3 regions of the Streptomyces sp. NPDC002888 genome follow, and region 3 is predicted to be linked to each of the others. Evidence: riboswitches for the same ligand, from Rfam matches in the RefSeq annotation. Region 3 holds a riboswitch; each other region holds the start of a gene.
What was found. Region 3 has a riboswitch for thiamine pyrophosphate ahead of thiC (phosphomethylpyrimidine synthase ThiC). Riboswitches for the same ligand answer to the same signal wherever they lie in the genome.
Positions count from the first base shown of each region.

Region 1: linked by a shared signal. The riboswitch ahead of ACFYWX_RS10775 (thiamine ABC transporter substrate binding subunit) and the one ahead of thiC (phosphomethylpyrimidine synthase ThiC) in region 3 are both predicted to bind thiamine pyrophosphate.
Region 2: linked by a shared signal. The riboswitch ahead of thiO (glycine oxidase ThiO) and the one ahead of thiC (phosphomethylpyrimidine synthase ThiC) in region 3 are both predicted to bind thiamine pyrophosphate.

Region 1 is NZ_JBIAPU010000005.1:248,586-258,158, reverse strand. It holds gene ACFYWX_RS10800 (LOG family protein) at 1-825, shown strand, start outside; gene ACFYWX_RS10795 (LAETG motif-containing sortase-dependent surface protein) at 986-1,720, shown strand; gene ACFYWX_RS10790 (maleylpyruvate isomerase family mycothiol-dependent enzyme) at 1,782-2,579, opposite strand; gene ACFYWX_RS10785 (ABC transporter ATP-binding protein) at 2,605-3,624, opposite strand; gene ACFYWX_RS10780 (ABC transporter permease) at 3,624-5,225, opposite strand; gene ACFYWX_RS10775 (thiamine ABC transporter substrate binding subunit) at 5,264-6,346, opposite strand; TPP riboswitch at 6,436-6,541, opposite strand; gene rlmN (23S rRNA (adenine(2503)-C(2))-methyltransferase RlmN) at 6,580-7,686, opposite strand; gene ACFYWX_RS10765 (SRPBCC family protein) at 7,778-8,227, opposite strand; gene ACFYWX_RS10760 (phosphatidate cytidylyltransferase) at 8,370-9,539, opposite strand; gene frr (ribosome recycling factor) at 9,539-9,573, opposite strand, start outside.
Region 2 is NZ_JBIAPU010000007.1:357,346-366,918, reverse strand. It holds gene ACFYWX_RS14905 (bacterioferritin-associated ferredoxin) at 1-160, shown strand, start outside; gene bfr (bacterioferritin) at 184-663, opposite strand; gene ACFYWX_RS14895 (sulfite oxidase-like oxidoreductase) at 844-1,476, shown strand; gene ACFYWX_RS14890 (DUF4396 domain-containing protein) at 1,502-1,990, opposite strand; gene ACFYWX_RS14885 (deoxyribonuclease IV) at 2,067-2,945, opposite strand; gene pknB (Stk1 family PASTA domain-containing Ser/Thr kinase) at 3,002-4,942, opposite strand; gene ACFYWX_RS14875 (thiazole synthase) at 5,074-5,868, opposite strand; gene thiS (sulfur carrier protein ThiS) at 5,872-6,084, opposite strand; gene thiO (glycine oxidase ThiO) at 6,081-7,250, opposite strand; TPP riboswitch at 7,248-7,358, opposite strand; gene ACFYWX_RS14860 (hypothetical protein) at 7,410-7,760, shown strand; gene ACFYWX_RS14855 (NAD(P)/FAD-dependent oxidoreductase) at 7,804-9,045, shown strand; gene ACFYWX_RS14850 (Rv2175c family DNA-binding protein) at 9,132-9,497, shown strand; gene thiE (thiamine phosphate synthase) at 9,570-9,573, shown strand, end outside.
Region 3 is NZ_JBIAPU010000023.1:95,094-104,666, reverse strand. It holds gene ACFYWX_RS32610 (IclR family transcriptional regulator) at 1-357, shown strand, start outside; gene ACFYWX_RS32605 (SsgA family sporulation/cell division regulator) at 457-894, shown strand; gene ACFYWX_RS32600 (YibE/F family protein) at 1,027-2,493, opposite strand; TPP riboswitch at 2,838-3,015, shown strand; gene thiC (phosphomethylpyrimidine synthase ThiC) at 3,008-4,810, shown strand; gene ACFYWX_RS32590 (hypothetical protein) at 5,141-6,010, opposite strand; gene ACFYWX_RS32585 (metallophosphoesterase) at 6,204-7,286, opposite strand; gene ACFYWX_RS32580 (LacI family DNA-binding transcriptional regulator) at 7,513-8,625, opposite strand; gene hisC (histidinol-phosphate transaminase) at 9,025-9,573, shown strand, end outside.

The DNA.
Region 1 (9,573 bases), on a different contig from region 3:
GAGTTGTTCGACTCCCTCGCCGAGGGCTACGAGGCGACCCCGGACGCCCTCGCCTACGCCTGGTTCCAGCGGACCAAGGCCGACGGCGACATCTTCTCGTCGATGCTGCGCTCGATCCACGACGACGCGGTCTCCGACGCCCTCGACGAACTCCTCGTCGGCGCGCGGGTGGTGGGCGTCATGGGCGGCCACGCCATGGCGCGCGGCACGGAGGCGTACGCCGGTGCGGCCCGTCTCGGCCGCGAACTGGCCCGCACCGGCTTCACGGTGGCCACCGGCGGCGGCCCGGGCGCGATGGAGGCGGCGAACCTCGGCGCGTACGCGGCCCCGTTCGAGAACGGGATGCTCGACGAGGCGCTCCGACTCCTCGCCAAGTCCCCGTCGTTCACGCCGTCGATCACCGACTGGGCGCGCGCCGCGTTCGAGGTGCGCGGGCGCTGGCCGGGCGGCGGTGCCTCGGTCGGCATCCCCACCTGGTTCTACGGCCACGAGCCGCCGAACCCGTTCGCCGCGCACATCGCCAAGTACTTCGCCAACGCGACCCGCGAGGACGGCCTGTTGGCCCGCTCCAACGCGGGTGTGGTGTTCCTGCCGGGCGCCGCCGGCACCGTACAGGAGATCTTCGACAACGCGACGCCCAACTACTACGAGTCGCGGGGCGAGCCCACGCCCATGGTGCTCGTGGACCGGGCGCACTGGACGGAACGGCTGCCCACCTGGCCGTTGTTGCGGGCGCTCGCGCGGGAGCGTTCGATGGAGGCGCGCATCGCGTTGGTCGACCGGATCGAGGAGGCTCCGGCGGCACTGAAACGCCTGGGTGGTTAATAAGCTGGCAAAGCCGGGGGCACTGAGGGGGCTCGCGGATTGACACTTCTTATGGAACGCTTATAGACCTGTGAGATTCGTGGGGGCGGTGTTGTTCCATCCAGTCGGGGCGTCATCTCCCCCTCAACCCCCCGCAGTTGCGCATCTGTAAAGGACAAACGTGTCCCTATCCCGCCGTACCGTCGCACGTTCCGTGCGCATCCTCGGTGTCGCCACCGCCTCGTCCGTGCTCGCGCTCAGCGCCGCCGGCAGCGCGCTCGCCTGCGAAATCAAGGACTTCTCCGCCGAAGCCAAGTGCGACGGCGCGAAGGGCATCATCACGGTCACCGACGTGGACCCGACGGGCACCCCGGCCATCGTGTCGGTCTTCCTGGAGAACAACGGCGCCGACGTGAAGAAGGTCGGCCAGCAGCAGGTCAAGGGCTCGAGCAAGGGCGTCACCGTCACCTTCGAGGAGGACTGGGAGCCCAACGCCATCTACCGCATCCACGTCAAGGCCAAGGACGTCGACGCGGACATCACCCCCAACCTGACCACGTCGTCCACGGCCTGCAAGGCCGAGGACAGCCCGACGCCGACCGCCACCCCCACTCCCACCCCGACTCCGACGCCGACCCCGACGCCGTCGGCCACCAGCCCGTCGCCGTCGGACGCCGCCTCGACCCCGGCCCAGTCGACGGTCCCCCCGTCCCCGGCGGCTCCGGAGGCCGGCGGCTCCGCCCCCGCGGGCACCGTGAGCAGCGCCCCCTCGCCGGCGGCCGGTGAGTCGAACCTCGCCGAGACCGGTGCGAGCTCCCAGACCGGTCTGATCGCCGGCATCGCGGCCGCCCTCGTCGTGATCGGCGGCGGCGCGATCTTCTTCGGCATACGCCGTCGCGGAGCCAGCACGCGCTGACCCGCACAGCTCTGTGGCCCGTCCCCGCGCACCGGGGACGGGCCACAGCCACGTCGTGCACTCAGCCGAACGTGACCCGCTCCAGCCAGAACTCCAGCAGCTCCCGCTCCCCGAGTACCTCCAAGCCCGGGGCGTCCAGGGGTTGCCGGCGGTAGAAGGCGAGCAGCACGTCGGCCAGCGGCCCGCGCAACGCGACCGTCGCCTTCTCGTGCCCACGCCGCCAGGTGACCCCGTCCTCGGCGAGTTCGACGACCCACTCGGCGTTCAGCTCCGGCGGCGTGTCCGTCGCGTGGAGGTGGATGCTGCGCCCGTCCCTCGGCAGGTCCTGCGCCGTCGGGTGGGCCCCGGTCCGCTGCACGAACTCCACGAGCTCCAGCCACTCGTCGAGCGCGTCGGCGGCCACGTCCGGCGCGACCTCGTACGGCAGCTTCGCGGCCAGCGTGGCGTCCACGCCGTGCACGACGAGCTCGTGCGTCATACGGCGGGCCCAGAACCCGGCGTTGAGGGCCCCGGCCCACCCCCACACCTGCGTGTCGGGCCCGGCCTCGCGCAGCGCACCGACGAGCATCTCGCCGGTCTCCGCGAGCCAGGCGTCCAGGGCGGCGGGATCACCCACGGCCTCCGGTCCCTCGCGCAGCGGGACCTTCTCCTCGGGGATCTCCTCCTGCGCCCGGGTGCGCACGATGAACTCCACCCAGCGCAGGGCGCCACCCGTGTGCCGTACGAGCTGCTCCAGCGACCAGTCGGGGCAGGTCGGCACGGTGGCGGACAGATCGGCACCGGAGGTCACCACGGCCCTCAACCGGCCCACCTGGTGGGCGACTTCGTCGCAGTAGCGGTCATGCGTGAGAAGGGTCATACGTAACACCCTAGGGGTGCCCCGGTCAGTCCAGCACGACGATTTCGGCCGCGTCGAACTCCACTCCGACCTCGTCCCCCACCCCGGGCGCCGCCCGCAGCGCGCACGCCGCCTCCAGTGGCGGCGCCGCCTCCGGCTGGAGGCGCACGGTGACATGGGTGCCCTTGAAGGTACGGGCGGTCACCGTGCAGCGCAGCCCCGCGTCCACGGGCACCAGCCGGACCCCGGCGGGCCGTACGAGCAGCGTGCGCGTCCCCTGCGGGGCGTCGCCCGGGACCGGCACCTTGCCCCACGGCGTATCGGCGGCCTCCCCGGCGACCGTCGCCGGGACCACGTTGTCGAAGCCGAGGAAACGGGCCACGAACGCGTCGGCCGGCCGCTGCCACACCTCAAGAGGCGTACCGGACTGGGCGATCCGCCCGTCCCGCATCACCACGACCCGGTCCGCCAGCGCGAAGGCCTCGCCCTGGTCGTGGGTGACGGCGAGCACGGTGGTGCCCAACCGCCCGAACAGCTCCCGCAGTTCGACGACGAGCCGCTCCCGCAGCGACCGGTCGAGCTGCCCGAGCGGCTCGTCCAGCATCAGCAGCCGCGGGCGGGGCGCGAGGGCCCGGGCCAGCGCGACACGCTGCTGCTCACCGCCGGAGAGCGCCGCCACGGCCCGGCCCGCCGCGCCCGGCAGTCCGACGAGGTCCAGCAACTCCCGTACACGCTCGCCCTGTTGCTGCTTGGGGCTCTTGCGCATCCGCAGCCCGAACGCCACGTTGCCGCCCACGTCCCGCTGCGGGAACAGCTGATGGTCCTGGAACATCAGGCCCACCCCGCGCCGGTGCGCGGGCACCGCCGCCTGGTCGCGCCCGTCGAGCAGCACCCGCCCGGCGTCCAGGGGTTGCAGCCCGGCCACCGCCCGCAGCAGCGTCGACTTGCCGCTGCCGCTCGGCCCGAGCACACAGACGACCTCGTGCTCGGCGACCCCGAGATCGACGGCGTCGAGCACGGCCCGCCCACCGAACCGCACGGTCGCGCCCTCAAGGTTCAGCAGCATCAGAACTCCCCGGTCCGGTCGGTGCGCAGCCTCTCCAGGATCAGCAGCGCCACCGCGCACACCAGCATCAGCATCGTCGACAGGGCCATCGCCTGCCCGTAGTTGAGGTCGCCGGCCCGCCCCAGCAGCCGCGCCACGGCGACCGGCAGCGTCGGATTGTCGGGCCGTGCGATGAACACCGTCGCCCCGAACTCCCCCAGCGACACCGCGAAGGCGAACCCGGCCGCGACGAGCAGCGCCCGCCGCACCATCGGCAGGTCGACCTCCCGCCACACCCGCCACGGCGACGCCCCGAGCACGGCCGCCGCCTCCCGCAGCCGTACGTCCACCGCCCGCAGCACCGGCAGCATGGTCCGTACGACGAACGGCACGCCCACGAGTGCCTGCGCGAGCGGCACCAGGATCCAGGAGGCACGCAGATTCAGCGGGGGCTCGTCGAGGGCGATCAGGAAACCGAAGCCGACGGTCACCGCGGAGACGCCGAGGGGCAGCATCAGCAGCGCGTCGAAGCCGCGTACGAAGCGGCCCGCGTCCCGCCGGGTCAGCGCGGCGGCGGCGAGTCCGCCGATCACCACGGCGATGGCGGTGGCGGCGACGGCGTACTCCAGCGAGTTGCCGATCGCGTCGATCGGCGGAACCAGGAACACTCCCCCGTCCGCCGACGTCAACGCCCGGTAGTAGCCGAAGTCGGGCGCGTCCAGCGACCGCTGCACGAGCACGGCGAGCGGCAGCACCAGCAGCACGAGGATCGTGGCCAGGACGCCGGCCAGCAGCGCCCACTGCCCCGCCCCACGCGGCCGCCGCGCCGTCACCGACGCGTCCACCAGCCGCAGCGCGGTCTCCCGCCGCCGTACGGTCCAGGCGTGCACGGCGAGGATCGCGCCCACCGCCACGAACTGCACGAGGGTGAGGACGGCGGCGGTGGACAGGTCGAAGATCTCCGAGGTCTGCCGGTAGATCTCCACCTCCAGCGTGGAGAAGGTGGGCCCACCGAGGATCTGCACCACACCGAAGGAGGTGAACGTGAACAGGAAGACCATCAGCGCGGCGGCGGCCACGGCGGGCGCGAGCGCCGGCAGGGTGACGCTTCGCCAGGCCTTCACGGACGACGCGCCCAGCATCCGCGCCGCGTCCTCCTGCCGCGGGTCGAGCTGTGCCCACAGTCCGCCGACGGTGCGTACGACGACCGCGTAGTTGAAGAAGACGTGCGCGAGCAGGATCGCCCACACGGTGGTGTCGAGGCGTACGCCCCACAGCTCGTCGAGCAGCCCGCCGCGCCCGACCAGCGCCAGGAAGGCCGTACCGACGACGACCGTCGGCAGCACGAAGGGCACGGTGACGACCGCCCGCAGGAGTTGCTTGCCGGGGAAGTCGAAGCGGGCGAAGACATACGCGCCCGGCAGCGCGATCAGCAGGGTGAGCGCGGTGGAGGCGACGGCCTGCCAGGTGGTGAACCACAGGACGTGCCGGATGTCCGACCGCCCCAGCACGTCCGCCAGCCGCCCGAACTGCCAGCCGCCGTCGGTGTCTAGCCCCCGGGCGACGATCGCGGCGACGGGGTAGGCGAAGAAGAGCCCGAAGAACACGACGGGCAGGGCCATGAGCCCGAGCCGCGCCGCGCTCCCGCGAGCGTTGGCCTTTACTTGAGTACGAGCGAGGTCCACGACTTGACCCACTGGTCACGGTTGTCGGCGATCTTCGACGGGTCCATGGTCTCGGGATCCTTGGCGGCGGGCCCGAACTCGGTGAACTCGGCGGGCACCTTCGCCCCGGCGAGGACCGGGTAGACGAACATGTTCAGCGGCATGTCCTCCTGGAACTCCTTCGACACCAGGAAGTCGACGAGCGCCTTGCCGCCCTTGGTGTTCTTGGCGTTGCTCAGCAGCCCCGCAAACTCGGTCTGGCGGAAGCAGGTGCCGGTCGCCACGCCGGTGGGCGCGGTCGTCGGCTTGGGGTCGGCGTAGATCACCTCGGCGGGCGGCGAGGAGGCGTAGGAGACGACGAGCGGCCGGTCGGCCTTGGCCTTCTTGCCGCCGGCGGACCCGGAGAACTCCTCGTTGTACGCCTGCTCCCAGCCGTCGACGACCTTCACGCCGTTGGCCTTGAGCTTCTTCCAGTAGTCCTGCCAGCCTTCGTCGCCGTACTTCGCGGCGGTGGCGAGCAGGAAGCCGAGGCCGGGCGAGGAGGTGGAGGCGTTCTCGGTGACGAGGAGGTTCTTGTACGCGGGCTTGGCCAGGTCGTCGAAGGAGGCCGGCGGGGTCAGCTTGTGGTCCGCGAAGTACTTCTTGTCGTAGTTGACGCAGATGTCGCCGTAGTCGACCGGGGTGACCCGGTGCTTGTCCTTGTCGAGCTGGTACTGCTCGTCGACCTGGTCGAGCCCCTTGGCCTCGTACGACTGGAACAGCCCGTTGTCCAGGGCCCGGGACAGCAGGGTGTTGTCGACGCCGAAGAAGACGTCGCCCTGCGGGTTGTCCTTGGTCAGGATCGCCTTGTTGACGGCCTGGCCGGCGTCGCCGTCCTCAAGGACCTTGACCTTGTAGCCGGACTGCTTCTCGAAGTCCGCGAGGACGCTTTTGGAGACGGCCCACGAGTTGTGGCTGACCAGGGTGACGGTCTTGGAGCCGGAGTCGCCGGACCCCTGATCGTCGGACGACCCGCACGCGGACAGCGTGACCAGGCCGAGTCCGACGGCCAGGGCCGTGGCCTTCTTGGTGATGCTCACTGGATTCCTCCTGGGGTGACCAGGAAGAGACGCGGCCCTGCCCGGGCAACGGCGGAACGTTTCACCGGTGCCCGGGCAGGGCGCAACAGCTTGAGTGGAGACCGAACTTCCTACCCAGAATGACCTGGGCGAGGTTCAGAGGGTCTGCGGCCGGTGCCGCACTCTCAGCGCTGTGGCGCTCCCCTGTCGGAATATGCAGATGTATGGCTGATATGAAGTTGTGCCGGCTCAGACTACCGCTCGGTGGCCGCGAGCTGACCACATGCCCCGTCGATCTCCTGTCCACGGGTGTCCCGGATCGTGACAGGCACACCATGGGCAGCGATCGCCTCGACGAACGCCTTCTCGTCCTCCGGCCGCGAGGCCGTCCACTTGGACCCCGGCGTCGGGTTCAGCGGGATCAGGTTGACGTGCACGGGCCTGCCCTTGAGCAGTCGGCCGAGCCGGTCACCGCGCCAGGCCTGGTCGTTGATGTCCCGGATCAGCGCGTACTCGATGGACAGCCGGCGCCCGGACTTCTCGACGTAGTCGAAGCCGGCGTCGAGGACCTCGCGCACCTTCCACCGCGTGTTCACGGGGACGAGGGTGTCACGCAGCTCGTCGTCGGGCGCGTGCAGCGAGATGGCGAGGCGGCACTTGAAGCCCTCGTCGGCGAACCGGTGGATCGCAGGGACCAGCCCGACCGTCGAGACGGTGATGCCCCGCTGCGAGAGCCCGAGCCCGTCCGGCGCGGGGTCGGTGAGGGCGCGAATGGACTGCACGACCCGCTTGTAGTTGGCGAGGGGCTCACCCATGCCCATGAAGACGATGTTGGACAGCCGGGCCGGCCCACCGGGCACCTCGCCGTCCCTGAGCGCCCGCATCCCGTCCACGATCTGGTGGACGATCTCGGCGGTGGACAGATTCCGGTCCAGACCCGCCTGCCCGGTCGCACAGAACGGGCAGTTCATCCCGCACCCCGCCTGCGAGCTGATGCACATGGTCACCCGGTCCGGGTACCGCATCAGCACCGACTCGACCAGCGTCCCGTCGAACAGCCGCCACAGCGTCTTGCGCGTGGTGCCCTGGTCGGTCGACAGATGCCGCACGACCGTCATCAGCTCGGGAAGCAGCGCCTCCTGCAGCTTGGGACGCGCGGCCGCCGGGATGTCGGTCCACTGCTCCGGGTCGTGCGCGTACCGCGCGAAGTAGTGCTGCGCGAGCTGCTTGGCACGAAACGGCTTCTCCCCGATCTCGGCCACCGCCTCCTTGCGCTCGGCAGGCGTGAGATCAGCTAGATGCCGCGGCGGCTTCTGGGCTCCGCGGGGGGCGACGAATGTGAGTTCTCCGGGCTTAGGCATGGCTGTACCAGTGTCGCAGATCCACTTGGGTGACCCGGGCCGTCCCATGGCGGGATCCGCGGCAGTGGCATCGCGGCGCCGGTGACGTGAATTACGCGGTGGTGTGCTCCAGGCGTTGCTTGAGCAGTTGCTCGTCGCGCGGGAGTTCCTTGCGGACCTGCGGGCGGACGACGAGGGGGAGGAGGATCTTGCCGACGCCGCGCCCTTCGAGGTCGATCTCCATCGTCACGCGGGAGCGGCGGCCGTCGTCGAGCGGGGTGATCTCGCCGTGGACGCGCGGCCGGACGGGGCCCTCCACTGCGCGCAGACCCCAGGCGTGCGGCGGGTCGCACTCGGTGAACTCCATCAGGAACGGCATGTCGCGGCGACCGACGTGCCGGGTGATGCGCAGGCGGGAGCCGACGTGGATCGGGCCCTCACCCAACTGCTCCACGGCGACGGCGCTCTCCTGCCATTCCGGCAGGTGGGCGGGGTCGATGATGTACTCCCAGACGTCCTCGGGGCTGCGGTCGACGTCGACCACTTCTCGGAAGTCGGACATGATGCCCGCCTCCTTCCAGGCGATCATGCTCCCTTTGGGGGCTTATACCGGAATAGTCCCACTCGGCCGTCCCCCTGCGAAAGAGCGAGCCCCCGTCCTGCCGAAGGACGGGGGCTCGCTCAAGCCGCATACATGCTGCGGGTCACCCGGACCCCACGAAGATCACAAGCAGCAGCCAGACCACGGGAGCCGTCGGAAGCAGCGAGTCCAGCCGGTCCATGATGCCGCCGTGCCCCGGCAGCAGGGTGCCCATGTCCTTGATGCCGAGGTCCCGCTTGATCATCGACTCGCCGAGGTCGCCCAGTGTCGCGCTGACCGCGACGGCCAGGCCCAGGAGCAGGCCCTGCCACCACGTGCCGTCGTCGATCAGGAACTCCGCGCACAGTGCCCCGGCGACCATGGCGAAGGTGACCGCGCCGAGCAGGCCCTCGCGGGTCTTGCCGGGGCTGATGCGCGGCGCGAGCTTGTGCTTGCCGAAGCGCCAGCCGACGGCGTACGCGCCGGTGTCGCTGACGACCGTGAGGACCAGGAACGTCAGGACGCGCCACGGGCCGTCGTCGGCCGTCAGCATCATCGCGACGAACGTGGCGAGGAACGGGACGTAGAACGCGGCGAAGACGCCCGCCGTGACGTCCTTGAGGTAGCCCTCGGGCGGCTCCGTCATACGCCATACGAGTACCGCCAACGCTGTGAGCGCCATGGCGACCCACGCGCCCTCGGCTCCCCGCGCATAACCGGAGACGACCATGGCCGCGCCACCGATCGCGAGCGGCACCACGGGCGCCTTGATGCCCTTGCGCTCCGCGAGCCGACTCGTCAGCTCCCACAGACCCACCACGACGGCGACGGCGACCACGCCGACGAACACGGCCTTGACGATGAACAGCGACGCGACGATCACCGCACCGAGGCCGACCCCGACCCCTATGGCCGCGCTCAGGTCGCGGCCCGCACTCTTCTTCTGCGGTGCGGGCGCCGGCTGAGGGGCGTCGGGCATGGGCTCCGGATTCTGCGGCACCGCCCCGTAGGGTTGTGCCTGCGGCGTGTCGTACGACCCGTAGGGCTGGGCCTGCGGCGTCTCGTTGCGGAACAAGGGGCCGCTCAGCCGAGCGGCCCCCCGATCGTCATCCTGGTTTCCGCCGTATGCGGGCACGTCGGGCACGATGGGCATGGGGCGAGTCTGCTGCGCCTCAGGCGCATCGTATGCGGGACCCGCCGGGGCAGCGCCCTGGACAGGCCCCTGGTCGGACGGTCCCCAGTACCCGGTGTGTGACCCGGCTTGTGGCGGAGCGCCCCAGGAAGAGTCGTTCATCAGACCTCGAGCAGCTCCGACTCCTTGTGCTTCA
Region 2 (9,573 bases), on a different contig from region 3:
GTCCGCCTGCAAGGCCGGGACGGACTGCGGCTCCTGCGTCCGCCGTATCCAGGCGATCCTCGGCCGAGGCGCGTGCCCGCGCCGTGAGCCGGCCGACCAGGGCAAGCCGATGCTCGCGGGGATCTCCGGTCTGGAACCGGGTCTGGAAGAGGCCGCCTAGCTCTTCGCCCGGCCCTCCTCCGCCTAGCTCTCGGGCTGCTCGATGAGCTGGGCGATGTACAGCGCCTCGCCGAGCTTCTCCAGCAGTTCCAGCTGGGTGTCGAGGTAGTCGATGTGGTGCTCCTCGTCCGCGAGGATCGACTCGAAGATGTTCGCCGACGTGATGTCGCCCTTCTCGCGCATCACCTTGATCCCCCGCCTGAGCCGGTCGATCGCCTCGACCTCGACCTGCCGGTCGGCCTCGAACATCTCCCGGACCGTCTGCCCGACGCGCACATGGAACAGCCGCTGGTAGTTCGGCAGCCCCTCGAGGAACAGAATCCGGTCGGTGAGCACCTCGGCGTGCTTCATCTCGTCGAACGACTCGTGCCGCGTGTACTTCGCGAGCTTCGTCCAGCCGAAGTTCTCCTGCATCTTCGCGTGCAGGAAGTACTGGTTGATCGCGGTGAGCTCGGCGGTGAGCTGCTCGTTGAGGAATTCGATGACCTCGGGGTCGCCCTGCATCGCATGGGCTCCTTCCACGTGGGAAACAGCTGGGGGAGGCTTAGGGCCGCATGATTCCACCGGCAAAGAAGATCGTCCAGTAAGTGCGTACTTAGTAAGTAAGTCCTGGCTTAGTAGCTGTTGCCCGTTTCCGGACATGCCCGGTCATGTGCACTCCCCGGGGTCTGTCAGGATGGAGTCATGGGTCATCCGGCGGAGCGCGAATCTGGAGAAGCGGCACGGTCCGAGCTTCCGCCGGGGCAGCGACTGCAGCGGGGCTGGCCGGTCACGCACTACGGGCCGGTGCCCAAGTTCCGGCCCGAGCGCTGGGAGTTCAGGGTCTTCGGCGCCACCGCGGACGGCGAGAAGCACTGCTGGAACCACGAGGACTTCACGGCCCTGCCGTACACCACCGTCGTGGCCGATCTGCACTGCGTCACGAAGTTCAGCATGCTCGGCGCCGAGTGGGGCGGCATCCCGGCCCACATGATCCTGGAGGCCGCCCCGCCCGCCCCCGATGTCACCCATGTGATGGTGTGGGCGGAATACGGGTTCAGCTCCAACCTGCGCCTGGCTGACTTCGCCTCCGAGCGCACGATCTTCGCCACCCACAAGGACGGCGAACTGCTCACCGCCGAGCACGGCTTCCCGCTCCGCCTGGTCGTCCCCCATCTCTACGCCTGGAAGGGCCCCAAGTGGGTCCGCGGCGTCGAGTACATGACCGCCGACCGCCGGGGCTTCTGGGAGGAGCGCGGCTACCACAACATAGGCGACCCCTGGACGGAACAGCGGTACTCCTACCAGGAGGGGCCCGGGGACGGCCCGGAGCTCTGAGACGGTCTCCGGGCCGGTCCCTGAGTCAGTGGTGGTATTGGTGCACCACCGCGTGGCCCTTGCCGCGGCCGATCATCCACTTGTTGACCGGGGTGGTGGCCACGAAGGCGATGGCCAGGGAGATGGTCAGCGTCACCCAGAACAGCACGGTGCCGAGGCCGGCGTCCATCGCGCCCGGCCACAGCACGAGCACACCGTTGTCGATCAGCTCCATCACGGCGATCGAGAGCGTGTCCGCGGCCAGCGCCACCCGGATGGCGGCCCGGAGGCCGACACCCGCCTTCAGGACGCCGCGCAGCGTCAGGGAGTAGCCGAAGAAGAACGCCAGGATGACCGCCAGCACGGTCGTCGGCAGGTTGGCCCAGCCCAGCGCGGTGCCGATCACCATGCCGAGCACCTCGCCGATGGCACACCCGGTGAGGCAGTGAAGGGTGGCCTGGACGGCCATCGCCCAGGTGGCGACGGCCTGCGCCTCGTGCTGATGAGCGTGTGCCGCGTGCGTCTCGTGTTCCATGCGCGCCCCCAATGTCAGGTGTAGCTCCTGCGTCGGGCACCGACAAGATACCCCCGGGGGGTATTCCTGTAACGCGCTATCCGTCCCTGAGTTTCTTCAGCCGCTCGACATCCGCCGCGTGCCCCTCCTTGCCGCCGGGCGTCTCGATGATCAGCGGTACGCCCGCGGTGGCCGGGTGGGTCATCAGCGCCCGGAACGGGTCCTCGCCGATGTGCCCGGCGCCTATGTTCTCGTGCCGGTCCTTGTGGGCGCCGACCACGTCCTTGGAGTCGTTGGCGTGGATCAGTTTCAGCCGTCCCTCGCCGACGGTCTCCACCAGCAGGTCGAGCGTCTGGTGCATGCCGCTCGGCCCGGTCAGGTCGTGACCGGCCGCGAAGATGTGACACGTGTCCAGGCAGACACCCAGCTTCGGGTGCGCGTCCAGCGCCTCGAAGTACGGCCCGAAGTCCCAGGTCCGTGAGCAGAGCGAGGAACCCTGCCCGGCGGTGGACTCGAGCAGCAGGAACGGATCGTCGTCGTGGGAGAGCTCGTCGAGCAGCGGCAGCAGGTACTCCCTGACCTGCTTCAGCGCCACGGACCGCTCCCGGCCCCCGGTCGCACTCCCGGTGTGCACGACCACGCCGAGCGCGCCGATCTCCCGCCCGCGGCGCAGCGAGTGCCGCAGCGACTCCACGGACTTCTCCACGGTCGCCTCGGTGTGCGAGCCGAAGTTGATCAGGTACGGCGCGTGCACGTACGCCGGGATCGACTCGGCCGCGCAGGTCGCACGGAACGCCTCGTCCTGCCGGGGATCACCGGAGGGCGTGGCCCAGCCGCGCGGGTTGGCGACGAAGACCTGCACGGTCTCGGCCTTGAGGTCGTGGGCGTACGTCAGCCCCACCGAGTGCAGTCCGCCGGCCACGGGGACATGACCGCCGACGGGGTTGCGGGTGGGGCTGTGCTGCTGTTGTGTCACCCGTTCAGGGTGTCATGCCGCACGGCCCCGCCCGTCCACCGCGGACGTGAGCGCCCTCACCGGATGGTGATCGTGATCGTCGACCCCTTGGGTGCGGTGTCGCCGCCGTCCACGGACTGCTTCTTGACGGTGTCGCCGAACAGCCCGAGCAGCCCGCGGTCCTCCTTGACCTGGAAACCGGCGGACTCCAGCTGCTGCTTGGCGTCGTCGACGCTGTCACCGACCACGTCCGGGACCTCGATCATCTCCGGGCCCTTGGACAGCGTCAGCGTCACCGTGTCGCCCTCGGCGACCCGGCTGTCGGCCTCGGGTGACAGTGCGGCGACCTGGCCCTTGTCGAACTCGTCCGAGGTGACCTCCTCGGAGGCGACCTTCACCTTCAGGCCGGCTTCCTGCAGCTCGGCCCTGGCGTCCTCCAGGGACTCGCCGGTGACGTCCGGGACGTCGACCGGGGCGCCCTTGCTGACGACGATCGCGATCGCCGAGCCCGCCCGCCGCTCGGTGCCTTCGGCGGGGTTCGTGCGGATCACCAGGCCCTTGCCGATGTCCTCGCTGAACGCCTCGGTGACCATGCCGGGCTCCAGGCCGTCCGACTTCAGCAGGGCCTTGGCCTTGGCCAGGCGGGCGCCCTTCACGTCGGGCACGTTGACCGTCTCGGGGCCGTCGGAGAGGGTGAACGCCACGGAGTCGTTGTCGCGGATGCGGGTGCCGGGCGCAGGGTCGGTGCTGATGATCGTGCCGCGCTTGACGGTGTCGCTGTAGGCGTGGCTGACCTTGCCGACCTCGAGCCCGGACTCCTCCAGCCGGTCCCGGGCCTGCGCCTCGGTCTTCGTCAGCAGCGCCGGGACCTTGGTGAACTGGCCGGAGTTGATGTACCAGACGCCCGCGCCGACGCCGAGGACCAGCAGCAGGGCGGCGACGATCGAGATCACACCGCGCCGCGGCAGGCGCCGCCCGGGAGGCGGCGGAGGAGGAGGCGGCATCTCCAGACGGCTGGTGCGGTGCACCTCCGGCCCGGCGTCCTCGTTGACGGGGTTGACGGGCAGCAGCCGCGGCACCGTCAGCGAGCGCGGGATCACACTCGTACGGTCGTCCGCGTTGTCGTGCTCCGCGGTGACCGCCTGCGGCGGCAGCGCGTCGAGCTGGTCCGCGCTGAGCGCCTCGCGGGCCTGCCGGGTCTGCGCGAGCAGCGCCACGGCGTCGTACGGGCGCACGTCGGGATTGCGGGCGGTCGCCGAGGCGACCAGCTCGTCCAGCTCGTACGGCAGCCCCGGCACCGTCGCCGACGGCGGCGGGACGTCCTCGTGGAGGTGCTTGTAGAGCACCACGGCGGCCGAGTCCGCGTCGTGCGGCTTCTCGCCGGTCAGCATCTCGTAGAAGACGACACCGCACGCGTACACATCGACGCGGGGATCGGCGGAGCCCTGGTTCTCGATCTGCTCGGGCGCGAGGTACGACACGGTGCCGAGCACGGCGCCGGTGGTGGTGGTGACGGTGTCCACGGACCGCACGAGCCCGAAATCGGCCACCTTGACCCGGCCGTCGTCCCCGATCAGCACGTTCTCGGGCTTCATGTCCCGGTGCACGAACCCGGCGCGGTGCGCGGCGCCGAGCGCGGCCAGCACCGGCTCCAGGATGTCCAGCGCGGCACGCGGCTGCAGCGCCCCGCGCTCGCGCAGCACGTCACGCAGGGTGCAGCCGGCGACGTACTCCATGGCGAGATAGACGTACGACCCGTCGGCGCCCTGGTCGAAGACCTGCACGACGTTGGGGTGGGCGAGCCGGGCCACCGACTTCGCCTCCCGGATGAACCGCTCGACGAAGGTGCCGTCGGCCGCGAGCGCCGGGTGCATCACCTTCAGCGCGAGGACGCGGTCGAGGCGGGTGTCCAGGGCCCGGTAGACCGTGGCCATCCCACCGACGGCGATCCGCGCGTCGACGCGATAACGGCCGTCGAGCACCTGCCCGACGAGAGGGTCCTGAAGGGTCGTATCCACGCAGGCGAGTGTACGAGCCACAACTGACACCCCTGCGGCTACATCCGTATCGCGCCACGACTGCAGCCGACCTGTGACGCTTCACACGTTACGGCTTCACACGTCACAGAGGAGACGGCGGAGGGGGCGGCTCAGAAAGCGGGCCGTTCGGGATCCAGCACGGCCAACCCCTCCGCAGGAGACGACGCCTGCGCGAAGTGGCGGCGGGGAATCCGCCCCGCCAACCGGGCCAACCTCCCCGCCTCCACCCCGTGCTTCATCGCCGCCGCCATCAGTTCGGGCTCCTGCGCCCGCGTCACCGCCGACGCCAGCATCACCCCCGCACACCCCAGCTCCATCGCCAGCGCCGCATCCGACGCCGTACCGGCCCCCGCGTCCAGGATCACCGGCACACGCGCGTGCTCCACGATCAGCTGGAAGTTGTGCGGGTTGCGGATGCCGAGCCCGGAGCCGATCGGCGAGCCGAGCGGCATGATCGCCGCACAGCCCACGTCCTCCAGCTTCCGCGCCAGCACCGGGTCGTCGTTCGTGTACGGCAGCACCGTGAACCCGTCGTCGACCAACGTCTCCGCCGCGTCCAGCAACTCGATCGGATCCGGCAGCAGCGTCCGCTCGTCGGCGATGACCTCCAGCTTCACGAGATCGGTGCCCAGCGCCTCCCGCGCCAACCGCGCCGTCAGCACGGCCTCACCCGCGGTGAAGCACCCCGCCGTGTTCGGCAGCACCCGGATCCCGAGCTTCTCCAGCACCGACAGCACCGAACCGTGCACCGACGGGTTCACCCGCCGCATCGCGACCGTCGTCAGCTCGGTCCCGGACGCGACCAGCGACCGCTCCAGCACCTCCAGGCTGGGCGCGCCCCCCGTACCCATGATCAGCCGGGACGTGAAGGACGTGCCACCGAGGACAAAGGGATCGTCGGCCATGGTTCAGCCTCCTTGGACTGCGGTGAGGACTTCGACGCGGTCTCCCTCGGAGAGGGGTGTGGCGGACCACTGCGCGCGCGGGACGACGGTTTCGTTGAGCGCCGCGGCCACCCCGGAGGGCGCGGCGGTGAGGGACTTCACCAGCGTGTCGAGGGCCGTACCCGGTGCGACCTCGCGACGCTCGCCGTTGACCGAGATGGTGACCGGGATGTTCATACGGGCTGCTCCGTGAGTGCGGCGGTGCCGAAGCGGCGGGCGGTGAAGGGGCGGGCCTCGTCGGGGAGTTCACCGGTGGCCAGGGCATGCGCCAGGGCGTCGCCGGTGACCGGCGTGAGCAGCACGCCGTTGCGGTAGTGCCCGGTGGCCAGCAGCAGCCCCGCCAGCTCGGTCGGACCGAGCAGCGGCGCGTTGTCGGGCGAGCCGGGACGCAACCCCGCGCGGGTCTCCGTCAGCGGCAGCTCGGTGATGCCCGGCACCAGCTCGTGGGCGTCGCGCAGCAGCTCGTACACCCCGCCCGCGGTCACCGTCGTGTCCCAGCCGAGCTCCTCGCTGGTCGCGCCGACGACCAGCTCGCCGTTCTCACGCGGCACCAGGTAGACCTGGCTGCCGCGGACCACCGCGCGCACGGTCCGGCTCAGGAACGGCGCGTACCGCTTCGGCACGGTCAGCCGCAGCACCTGCCCCTTCACGGGCCGTACGGGCGGCAGGACGTCGTCCGGGACGCCCGCGAGCCGTCCGCTGAGGCTGCCGGCCGCGAGCACCACCTGCCCCGCGCCCAGCGCGACGCCGTCGCGCGTGACGACACCGGCCGCCCGCTCCCGTAGGACGGTGAGCCGGTCGACCCAGGTGCGGTGGAAGACCACGCCCGCCCGCTCGCACGCGGACACCAGCGCCCCGGCGAGCCGCCGCGGGTCGATCTGGTGGTCGCCGTCCACCCGCAGCCCGCCGCGCACCCCCGGCGCGAGCATCGGCTCCAGGCGCCGGCAGTCCCGCCCGGACAGCCACTCCGACTCCAGCCCCGACTGCCGTTGCAGGGCGTGCAGTTCGCGCAGGTGGGCGCGGTCGTCGGCGTCCAGCGCGACGGCGAGGGTGCCGTTGCGGCGGTAGCCGAGTTCGTGCCCGGTGAGTTCCGTGAGCTCGGCCGCGAAGTCGGGGTAGCGGCGGGCCGACTCCAGGTTCAGGCCGAGCAGGGTCTGCTCGCCGTAGTGCAGTTCCGTGACCGCGGCGAGCATCCCGGCCGCCACCTGCGCGGCCCCACCGCCAGGCTCGGGGTCCACCACGGCCGTGGCGAACCCCCGCTGAGCGGCCCGCCACGCGGTGACCAGACCGATGATTCCGCCCCCGACGACCAGGACGTCTGAGGTGTCGGACGTACGCGACATGGGCGTCCAGCCCCTCCCTTCGCCGGCATGACCCGGATCAGGTTCGTACGGTCGGAGGCCGCCAGCCTCCCTCTCAGCCCGGTGCGCCGGGCTCCCGCGTGTGCTTTACGGTGGCCACCCTAGCCCTCGGAGCAGCGCACTTGTAGGGAGCCTCACGCCATGTCCCGCTCACTGGACGGCCTCGTCCTCGCCCCCGTCGCCGACCAGGCCCCAGGTCAGGTGGGCACGAGCACCCGGTTCACGTACCACGAGAAGGACGGGGAGATCTGGGCCGAGTACGCGGGCGGCGACGTGGTGCGCGGGCATCTGGTGGGTACGCGTGAGGGCGACCGGCTGGACTTCCGGTACGTGCAGCTGAAGCACGACGGGACGACGTCGTCGGGGCACTGCGAGTCGACCGTCGTGGAACTGCCCGACGGCCGGGTGCGCCTGGAGGAGACCTGGGCGTGGGAGTCGCAGCCCGGCCGGGGCACGAGTGTGGTGGAACAGGTCACGGAACTCGACCGCTGACCGACAGCTGACTGACGGATGGTCAGTTGTCTATGGTGATCAGGTGAGCGAGCAGACACAGGAGCGGGGCACGTCGGGGGAACGGCGCGTGGTCGTCGTCGGCGCGGGCATGGCCGGGGTGCAGGCCGCGGTCGCCCTGCGGGAGCAGGGCTTCACCGGCACGGTGACGCTGATCGGCGCGGAGCCCCACCAGCCGTACGACCGGCCGCCGCTGTCCAAGGCCGTCCTGCTCGGCAAGTCCGAGGGCTCCGCCTTCGACATCGACTTCGAGGGGCTCGGCATCGAGCTCCACCTGGGGCGTGAGGTGCTCGGCGTACGCCCGGGCGACCACGAACTGGACACCGCCACCGGGCCGGTGCCCTACGACGTACTGGTCCTCGCGAGCGGTGCCGAACCGATCCGGCTGCCGGGCGCGGAGGGCGTGCCCGGCGTGCACCTGCTGCGCACCCTCGACGACGCCGAGCGACTGCGGCCCGTCCTCGCGCGGCAGCGCGACATCGTGGTCGTCGGCGCCGGCTGGATCGGGGCGGAGTTCGCCACCGCCGCGCGCGAGGCCGGCTGCGCGGTGACCGTCGTCGAGGCCGCGGACCGGCCGCTCGCGGGCGCGCTGCCCGCGGAGGTCGCCGCCCCGATGGCCGCCTGGTACGGCGACAGCGGCACGGTGCTGCGGACGCACGCGCGCGTGGCGCACGTCGAGCCCGGCGCGGTGGTGCTCGACGACGGCACCAGGCTGGCCGCGGGCGCCGTCGTCGTCGGCATCGGCGCCCGGCCCGCCACGGCCTGGCTGGCCGGCTCCGGCATCGAGACCGGCGCACACGGCGAGGTCGTGGCCGACGAGCGGCTGCGCGCCTCCGCGGCGGACGTGTACGCGGTCGGCGACTGCGCCTCCTTCCCCTCGGCGCGCTACGGACAGCGACTGCTGGTCCACCACTGGGACAACGCCCTCCAGGGTCCGCGCACGGTCGCCGCGAACATCATCGGCGGCCCCTCCGGCGAGCCCCCGGTGGTCTACGACCCGGTCCCGTACTTCTGGTCCGAGCAGTTCGGCCGCTTCGTCCAGTACGCCGGTCACCACCCGGCCGCCGACACCACCCTGTGGCGCGGCGACCCCTCCGGCCCGGCCTGGACGGTCTGCTGGCTCCGGGAGAACCGCCTGGTCGCCCTTTTGGCGGTGGGCCGCCCGAGGGACCTGGCCCAGGGGAGGCGGCTGATCGAGTCGGGCACCCCGATGAACCCGGAGCTCCTGACGGACCCGGCACGCCCGCTGAAGGCCGCGACGGCGTGACGAGGAGGCTCGTCCCGCACCCGGTATCCCCCCGGAGGGACGTGCCCGGCTACCCACTGTCAGTCCGGGATGGCAGTCTTGATGACGTGACCGAGATTGACGCAAAGATCGATGCTCTCGTCCCCGCCTGGCTCACCCTGCCCGACATCGCCGAAAGGTTCGACGTCGAGGTGACGCGCGTGCGGCAGCTGGTCAAGGACGGCCAGTTCATCGCCGTACGCCGTGGCGAGAACCGCGCACTGCACGTCCCCGCCGCCTTCATCGACGGGGACAAGGTCGTCAAGGGCCTGTCCGGCACCTTGACGCTCCTGCGGGACGACGGCTTCACGGACGAAGAGATGCTGGAGTGGCTCTTCACCCCCGACCCGACCCTGCCCGGCACCCCCGCGCAGGCTTTGAGCGAGAATCGCGGTACGGAGGTGAAGCGCCGCGCCCAGGCGCTCGCCGTCTGACCCGCTGATTCGAACAACCACCCGGCGTACGGGCCCGCGGGCCCGTACGCCACACCACGGGGGGACACACGCATGC
Region 3 (9,573 bases):
ACCGGTCACGCGCACGCCGTCGGGCAGTGCCTCCTCTCCCAACTCGACGAGGACGCCCGCCGCGACCACCTCGACCGCTACCCGGTGACGTCCCTCACGCCGTACACGGTGCGTGACGGCCACGCCCTGTTGCGCCGGTTGGAACGCACGCGGCGGATGGAACCGGTGGTCGAACGACAGGAGTACGCACTGGGGACGGTATGCGCGGCGATCCCGATCACGCTGGGCGCCACGGCGGCGACGGTCGCCATCTCGCTGCCCTCCCACCAGGCCGACCGGCTGCTTCCCGCGGTGCACCGCCTCCAGGACGAGATGGGGCAGTTCCTGGGGTCGCTCGCGCTCTCTATCAGTATCTGAAAACTCACTCCTTGTGATCTCCTGTGTACGTTCAGCAAGATGCCACCAAGTGTCAGGGGTTTATTCCCGGCCAGTTGACGGCAGATGACGGGACAGGCGATGCGCGAGTCCGTACAGGCAGAGGTCATGATGAGCTTTCTCGTCTCCGAGGAGCTCTCTTTCCGTATCCCGGTCGAGCTGCGGTACGAGGCCTGTGATCCCTATGCCGTACGGCTGACCTTCCACCTGCCCGGTGATGCCCCGGTGACCTGGGCTTTCGGGCGCGAGCTGCTGATCGACGGGGTGGGGCGGCCGTGCGGCGAGGGCGATGTGCGGGTCTCGCCCGTCGAACAGGACTCGTTGGGCGAGGTCCTGATCCGGCTTCAGGTCGGCTGCGACCACGCGCTCTTCCGCTCCTCCACGGCACCGCTCGTGGCCTTCCTGGACCGCACCGACAAGCTGGTGCCGCTGGGCCAGGAGGGGGCGCTCGGCGACTTCGACGCACACCTCGACGAGGCCCTGGACCGCATCCTGGCGGAGGAGCAGAGCGCCGGCTGAAAGCCTGTGGCAGCGGCGGAGGCGGAACGCTTCAGCTACGGGCGGGGGATGCGCAGGAACGCTTCTTCTTTCGGAGGTGGGGTGGCCTCTCCTCGGAGGCGGCGCGGGGCGGCGCCCCGGCGCCCGGCCTCCTCAGCGCTTGCGCCGCCGTCCCCTCGCGCCGCGTACCGGAATCGGCCCCGTGTCCGCGGTGGCCGGTACCGCGGGTGCCGCCGCTCCCTGACGGTCGGCCGAGACGACCAGGGCCGCCAGGGCCGTGGTGACCGGCACGGACGCGACGAGGCCGATCGAGCCCACCAGCGTGCGGACGATCTCCTCTGCGACCAGCTCGCTGTTGGCGACCGTGCCGACGCTGCTCTGCGCGATCGAGAAGAGCAGCAGCAGGGGCAGCGCGGCGCCCGCGTAGGCGAGGACGAGCGTGTTGACGACGGACGCGATGTGGTCGCGGCCGATGCGGATACCGGCGCGGTACAGCGCCCGCCAGCCCATCGTCGGGTTGGCCTCGTGCAGCTCCCAGACCGCCGAGGTCTGGGTGACCGTCACGTCGTCGAGGACACCGAGCGAGCCGATGATCACGCCTGCCAGCAGGAGACCGCTCATGTCGATCTCGGGGTACAGGCCGTGGATCAGACCGGTGTTGTCGTCGGTGTTCCCGGTGAGCGCGGCCCAGTCGATGAACACCGAACCGAGGATGCCGATCAGCAGCAGCGAGATCAGAGTGCCCAGTACGGCCACAGAGGTACGGGCCGACAGGCCGTGGCACAGGTAGAGGGCGGCCAGCATGATGGCGCTCGACCCCACCACGGCCACGACCAGCGGGTTCGAACCCTGCAGGATCGCGGGCAGGATGAAGAAGTTCAGCAGCAGGAAGCTGATGGCCAGCGCGACCAGCGCCATGACACCGCGCAGCCGTCCCACGACGACGACGGCGAGGGCGAAGATTCCGGCGAGCACCGTCATCGGGAGGCGGCGGTTGACGTCGGTGACCGAGTACTGGAGGTCCTTCGGCGCCGAGGGTTCGTAGGCGACCACGACCTTCTCGCCCTCGTCCAGCTGCCGTGACTGGTCCGGCTGGACGATCTCCGTGAACGTACGGCCCTTGTCGTCGCCGGTGTCGACCCGGATTGTCGCCTTCTTGCAGGTGCCGTTCGCCTGCTGCTGTGCCGAGGACCCCTCGGCTGTGGAGGTGTCGCCGGTCGGGTTGTCCCCCGACGCGTTCACCGACTTGCAGCTCACGCTCTCGACCTTGGTGACCGTGGCCTGCTGGGTCTGCCGGTCGAAGCCGACCCCGGTGCGCTCGTGCGCCGGGGCTCCTCCGGGCCACAGCACCGCGAGTCCGATGACCACCGCCGCGCCGAACGGGATCAGGATCGCCGCGATGACCTTGCGGAGATGCCTGGAGACGGGGGCGGCCGGACCGTGGCTGTGACTGTGCGAGTGACCGTGACCGCTGCCGCCGGACCCGTGCCCGTGCCCGCCACCGGAGTCGTGGCCGTGCCCGCCACCGGAGTCGTGGCCGTCCCCACCACCGGCCCCCGGCCCGCGGCCGCCTTCTGGGCCGGGCCCCCAGCGGCCATCACCACCGCCGGGCTCGCGCACCTGTCGGCCGCCGACGCCGTGTCCCTGTGTGTCACCACCGCCGGGACCATGCCCCTGCCCGCCGACTCTGCGACCGTGCTCGGGCCCGCCGGCGAAGTCGTAGTCCTGGCCGACGTCATGGCCGGACCCGCGGGCCTGGCCGCCACCGAACGCGGCTCGCTGATCGTGCCCGTCGCCGAAACCAGGCGCGTCCCCACGCCCGTTGCCGTTTCCGCCGCCAGGTCGGCGGGGCGGCTCGTGCGGCGGGAACGGGTACTGCTCTCTCGTGGTCACCGACCGATCATCGCAAGAACGACCGAGGCCCACTGTTCACCGCGCCACAAAGGACGCTAGCGTGGAGGCACCTTTGCACACGCGGGAGCTCGGAGCACCGGGCTGAGAGGGCGCTGACCTCCGTCTTAGCGATGTTTCACGTGGAACACGTGATGTTTCCCATGAAACGCCGCCCGACGGAAACCGCTGCGTCGACCGCCGAACCTGTTACCGGGTAATGCCGGCGTAGGGAGTAGGTCTCATGACCAACAAGGACGCGCGCACGCCTGCCTCCACGCAGAACTCCGTCAGCGGGGAGACCGGGAAGTCCAACGGCTGGCACAAGGCGTACGTCGAGGGCTCACGCCCCGATCTGCGGGTGCCGGTGCGTCAGGTGCACCTCACCAACGGGCAGACGGTCACGCTGTACGACACGTCGGGCCCGTACACCGATTCGCTCGTCGACACCGATGTCCGCAGGGGCCTGACACCGCTGCGGGAGAACTGGATCACCTCCCGGGGTGACACCGAGGAGTATGCGGGCCGTCCCGTCCGTCCCGAGGACGACGGGATCAAGCACACGTCACCACGTGGCGGACTGCGCAACCTCGATGCGGTCTTCCCCGGACGGCCCCGGCAGCCACGCCGCAGCCGCGACGGCAGGGCGGTGACACAGCTCGCGTACGCGCGCCGGGGCGAGATCACACCCGAGATGGAGTACGTGGCCATCAGGGAGAACGTTTCTCCCGAGGTGGTGCGCGAGGAGATCGCGGCGGGTCGCGCGGTGCTGCCGGCCAACGTGAACCACCCGGAGATCGAGCCGATGATCATCGGCAAGCGGTTCCTGGTGAAGGTCAACGCCAACATCGGCAACTCCGCGGTGACGTCCTCCATCGAGGAGGAGGTCGAGAAGATGACCTGGGCGACCCGTTGGGGCGCCGACACGGTCATGGACCTGTCCACCGGCCGCAACATCCACACCACTCGCGAGTGGGTGCTGCGCAACTCCCCCGTCCCCATCGGCACGGTGCCGCTCTACCAGGCGTTGGAGAAGGTCGACGGCAAGGCCGAGGAACTGACCTGGGAGATCTACAAGGACACCGTCATCGAACAGGCCGAGCAGGGCGTGGACTACATGACGGTCCACGCGGGTGTCCGCCTGCCGTACGTCCCGCTCACCGCCAACCGCAAGACCGGGATCGTCTCGCGCGGCGGCTCGATCATGGCGGCCTGGTGCCTCGCGCACCACCAGGAGTCGTTCCTGTACGAGAACTTCGAGGAACTCTGCGAGATCCTCGCCGCCTACGACGTCACGTACTCGCTGGGCGATGGTCTGCGGCCCGGTTCGATCGCCGACGCCAATGACGAGGCGCAGTTCGCGGAGTTGCGCACGCTCGGGGAACTCAACACGATCGCCAAGCGTTTCAACGTACAGACCATGATCGAGGGCCCGGGACATGTCCCGATGCACAAGATCAAGGAGAACATCGACCTTCAGCAGGAGATCTGCGATGAAGCTCCGTTCTATACGCTCGGCCCGCTGACGACGGACGTCGCGCCGGCGTACGACCACATCACGTCCGGCATCGGTGCCGCGATGATCGCCTGGTGGGGCACGGCCATGCTCTGCTATGTCACGCCCAAGGAGCACTTGGGCCTGCCCAACCGTGACGACGTCAAGACCGGTGTCATCACCTACAAGATCGCCGCCCACGCAGCCGACCTCGCCAAGGGGCACCCCGGTGCGCAGGAGTGGGACGACGCGCTGTCCGACGCCCGCTTCGAGTTCCGGTGGGAGGACCAGTTCAACCTGGCCCTCGACCCGGACACGGCACGGGAGTTCCACGACGAGACACTGCCGGCCGAGCCCGCCAAGACGGCTCACTTCTGCTCGATGTGCGGGCCCAAGTTCTGCTCCATGAAGATCAGCCAAAGCATCACAGAGCGGTTCGGCGGTACGGCGGCTGCGGGGGCGACGGCTGAGGAGGCCGCTGAGGGGATGCTGCAGAAGTCGAAGGAGTTCGCGGCGCGCGGGAACCGGGTGTATCTGCCGCTCGCGGACTGAGCCCGACAAGTGAGTGGGCCCGCGCCGCCGAACGCCCGTCTGCAGGCCCATGCTGTAGCGGGCCGGACTGCCATCCACCATGCGAACGGGGCGCTTCCGGTCGCAGCCAGCAGGGCACCGGCGGCACAACCACCCATGAGGGAGGGTCGGGAGAGAGAAGCCATGGCCCGTCATGCTGCCGACGGCGACTCGTGGTGCCGTCCGGGATGTCCCCACGAACCCCCGGAGCGGACCCCGAGGCCGTTGTGGCGCACGGCCGACTGACTCGGGCTTGACCCGGCGTGACCCGGTGTGGCTTGCGCTCCCCTGGGCGGGGGCGCAAGCCGAGGGCTACTCCGGCTGGTGTTCCGGGCCCCCGAAGTCCGGGCTGGTGTAGTCCGGGCTCGAGAAGCTCGGTCGTGAGCCGCGGGCTCCGTCGTCGGCGGGGCTGGTGAAGCCGGGACGGCCGTATCCGAGGTGCGGGATGCGACCGGTCGGCGTCGGCGGGGCCGTGCGGTGCAGTGCGGCGGTGGTGCCGGGGTCGGCCAGGGCGTCCCGCAGGAACGGCAGGACGCCGCGCTCCAGGAGTGCCTCGCCCCAGGCATCCCTGGCCCGCGTCACCTCCTCGTTCAGCTCGCCGTCCGGACCCTCCGACGGCGAGGGGCGGTTGCGCAGCGCGGTGAGCAGCAGCCCGACGGTGGCGACGAGGATCGCGGCCGCGGTCATGGCGCCGAACACCCAACCGGCGGTGAGCAGGGTCTGGGCGAAGGCCGGCTCGGGGGCGAGCATCTTCAGGATGTAACCCACGAGCAGGAAGATCGCCGCGGCCGTTCCGGCGAGGACGGGGGCCAGGACCGCGACGACGGCGACGGCGCCCGCGCCGGCGGTCTCGGCGACCTGGCCCATGGTGGCGGCGAGCCCCGTCGTGCCCACGTCCGGCTCCGAGGAGCCGGAGTCGCGGGCCGACGACGGGGTGGACGGCGCCGGATGGCGCAGTTCCTCGCGGACCTTCACGTAGTGCTGGTACTCGGTCGCCGCGGCCGCCGTGATGAGTGCGGTGGCGTTGAGCGCCATGGTGCGCAGCTGTTCGGGGTTGAGCCGCTGTCCCACAGCGGCCAGTTCCGGGCGGTGTGGTGCGGAGCGCAGCGCCTCGTCGAGGATCCGCTCGTACTCCTGGCGGTCCTCGCTGTGCAGGTGCTGCGGAACGCTGTTCATGTGCATCCCCCGATGCTCCGTAGGGCTTGGGGCTCGCATGCCAACGAGCCGTCGGGCAGAAACGGAGGGGAGCCTGCTACGGATAAGGCGATGGTAGAGCGGTGACGGCACACGGTGACAGGGGGTTTGCGGAAATTGGCCCCTGGCCTGCGCCGTCGCCCGCCGTTCCGACGTCGGGGGACGCCTGCCCGGTGAACGTTCAGATATCCAGCGGAAGTTGCTGGACCAGCAGCTTTCCGGCCATGGTCACCCCGCCGTCCATCGCGATGGCCAGCCCGTCGGCGTAGACGTGCGGTCCTACGACCACGGGACCGCCCGAGTCCTCGCCCTCCTCGGAGCCGACCTCGCCGAGCAGGTACGGAATGGGGCTGTGGCCATGGACGATGCGGGTGCCGCCGTACATGTCGAGCAGGGAGCGTACGGCGTCGGCACCGCCCTCGTCGCGGAAGGAGAACCGCTTGGTGAACTTGCGGAAGAGGTCCCACACCTCGTCCGCGTCGTTGCGGGTGATCGTCTCGCGGATCGTGTCGTTGACCGCCTCGATCGAGTCGCCGTAGTCGAGATAGGCGGTCGTGTCGGAGTGCACGAGCAGGTGTCCGTCGACCTCCTCGACGGCGTCGAGGCGGGCCATCCACTGCAGGTGGTGGTCCTGGAGGCGGTCCATGTCGGACTTCTGGCCGCCGTTGAGCAGCCAGGCCGCCTGGAAGGTGGCGGTACCCGCGCCGGAGTTGACGGGGGTGTCGCCGAACCGCTTGGCGCCGAGCAGCAGCAGCTCGTGGTTGCCCATGAGGGCCTTGCAGTAGCCGCCGGCCGCGGCGGCCTCGGCGGACAGCCGCATCACTAGGTCGATGACGCCGATGCCGTCGGGACCGCGGTCGGTGAAGTCGCCGAGGAACCACAGCCGCGCGGTGCCCGCGCTCCACTCGCCCGCGGCGTCGATCAGCCCCTTCTCCTGCAGGGCGGCCACCAACTCGTCGATGTAGCCGTGCACGTCGCCGACGACGTAGAGGGGGCCCTGGCCGGTGGCGGCCTGCGGGGCCGCGGCCACGGCCGGGTCAACCGTCACCTGGAGCGTGTCACCCCGGTTGATGACCGGCAGATCGCGCTGTGTGGGGGTGTACCCCTCCGGGTGCTCCAACGGCTCCTCGACCGGGCGCATCGCGTCGCCCGGGTGGGTGCTGGGGGCGTACGGACCGGTCTCGTGGACGTATGCGGGCACCCGGAAGTCGCGCAACGTCGCCGTGCGCTCCACCTCGGGTCCCTGACCGGCCCCCTGAGTCATCAGACCCCTCCACCATCGCGCCGCATCTGCACCGCATCGGACTGCCTGGTCGCAGCGGCCCGCGGGTGTCGTGGGCCCATCATAGGAATGCGGATCGCGCTGTGTGATGACCCAGGGGTGGTGAATCGGGGCAGGGCTCCCGTTCCACGCGGCTTTCGCCCCGATTGGGCCGGGCTTCGTCCACCCCCGGGCACAGCCTGGCCACATCGCGGACCACACCCCCGCGCTACTCCTCCTCGGGCGCCCGCGGTGGGCTGACCGTCGTCCGCGGCGGACGACGCTGGGAGGAGGTGCGCACGATCAGCTCGGTCGGTATCACCTGCTCGACCGGTTGGTCCGACTCGACCCCCTCGATGGCGTCGATGAGGAGCTGGACCACCGCCGTGCCGATGCGGCGCGGCTTGAGGGAGAGCGTGGTGATGGGCGGCTCGGTGTTGGCGTACACGGTGGACTCGCTGCAGCAGACCAGCAGCAGGTCGTCCGGAACGCGCAGACCGTAGCGGCGGGCGGCGGCGAGCAGATCGGTGCCGTTGGGGTCGAACAGTCCGTAGACGGCGTCGGGGCGGTCGGGCCGGGCGAGCAGCCGGTCGGCGGCGACGGCGCCCGCGCACGGATCGTGCGCCGGGTAGGCCTCGTACACCGGATCCTGGCCCACACGCTCGCACCAGCGCAGGTACGCGGTGGTCGACAGGTGGGTGTACGTGTCCGTCGTCGTCCCCGTCAGCAGACCGATGCGGCGGGCGCCTGCGTCGGCCAGGTGGTCGAGGATGCCCAGGACGGCGGCCTCGTGGTCGTTGTCGACCCACGCCGTGACCGGGAGCGCGCCGGCCGGGCGGCCGTCGGAGACGACCGGTAAGCCCTGGCGGACCAGTTCGCTGACGACCGGGTCCTGGTCGGAGGGGTCGATGACGACCGTGCCGTCCAGGGCGACGTTCGACCACACGTCGTGGCGGGAGGTCGCCGGCAGGATGACGAGCGCGTAGCCGCGGGCGAGCGCGGCCGAGGTCGCGGCGCGGGCCATCTCGGCGAAGTACGCGAACTCGGTGAAGGTGAAAGGTTCATCCCCGTACGTCGTCACGGTAAGGCCGATGAGGCCCGACTTGCCGGTTCGGAGGGTTCTGGCCGCGGCCGACGGGCGATAGCCCAGCCGGTCGGCGACCTCGCGGACATGGCGTCGGGTGGCGTCCGGGAGCCGGCCCTTGCCGTTGAGGGCGTCGGAGACGGTCGTGATGGAGACTCCGGCGGCGGCGGCCACGTCCCTGATGCCCGCTCGGCCCGACCGGCTGCCTCGGCGTGAGGTTTCCGCGCGGCTCACCTGATGCTTCCCTGCTGCTGTCATGGCGAGCCGATAGTAGGGCTCATGCGGTGGGGTAGGGCGGACGCATATGCACGCGTTGACAGGCACGTTTCTGCATGGCCAAATGGCATCAACCGCCTTGGAAATGAAGCCAGTTGAACGTTTCAAGCCCAGTACGTGACGTGGTAGCACGCATGAGCCTGCCAACTCTCCGATGTTTCGAAGAGGTCTCAACTCACCTTGACGAGGGATGCGCGCCACGGAGTGAGCTACCGGCGCATAGATATATGTATGACGCGCCCCCTGATTGGTACGGCTTCGTTCGGCGATGCCCCTGATGCGGACGGGGCCGAGGGTGATTACCGCTCACCAGTACGCAGGGGCGCCCAATCCTCATAGGGTGAGGAGTATTGGAAGCCGGTGGTCATGAGGAGGACTGCGGTGAGCGAGACGAGCCCCAAGTTGCGCGCCGAGCTGGAGGGAATCCCCACCTACAAGCCGGGCAAGCCCGCCGCGGCCGGCGGCCCGGTTGCGTACAAGCTGTCCTCCAACGAGAACCCCTATCCGCCGCTGCCCGGTGTGATGGAGACCGTGACGGCGGCGGCCTGCAACTTCAACCGGTACCCCGACATGGCGTGCACGGGGCTGATGAACGAGCTGTCCGAGCGCTTCGCCGTCCCGCTCTCCCACCTGGCGACCGGCACCGGTTCGGTCGGTGTGGCCCAGCAGCTGGTCCAGGCCACCTCCGGACCCGGCGACGAGGTGATCTACGCCTGGCGCTCCTTCGAGGCGTACCCGATCATCACGCAGATCAGCGGCGCGACGTCGGTACGGGTGCCACTGACGCCGGGTGACGTGCACGACCTGGACGCGATGGCCGCGGCGATCACCGACCGGACCCGGCTGATCTTCGTCTGCAACCCGAACAACCCGACGGGCACGGTCGTGAAGCGGGCCGAGCTGGAGCGGTTCCTGGATCGGGTGCCCGGC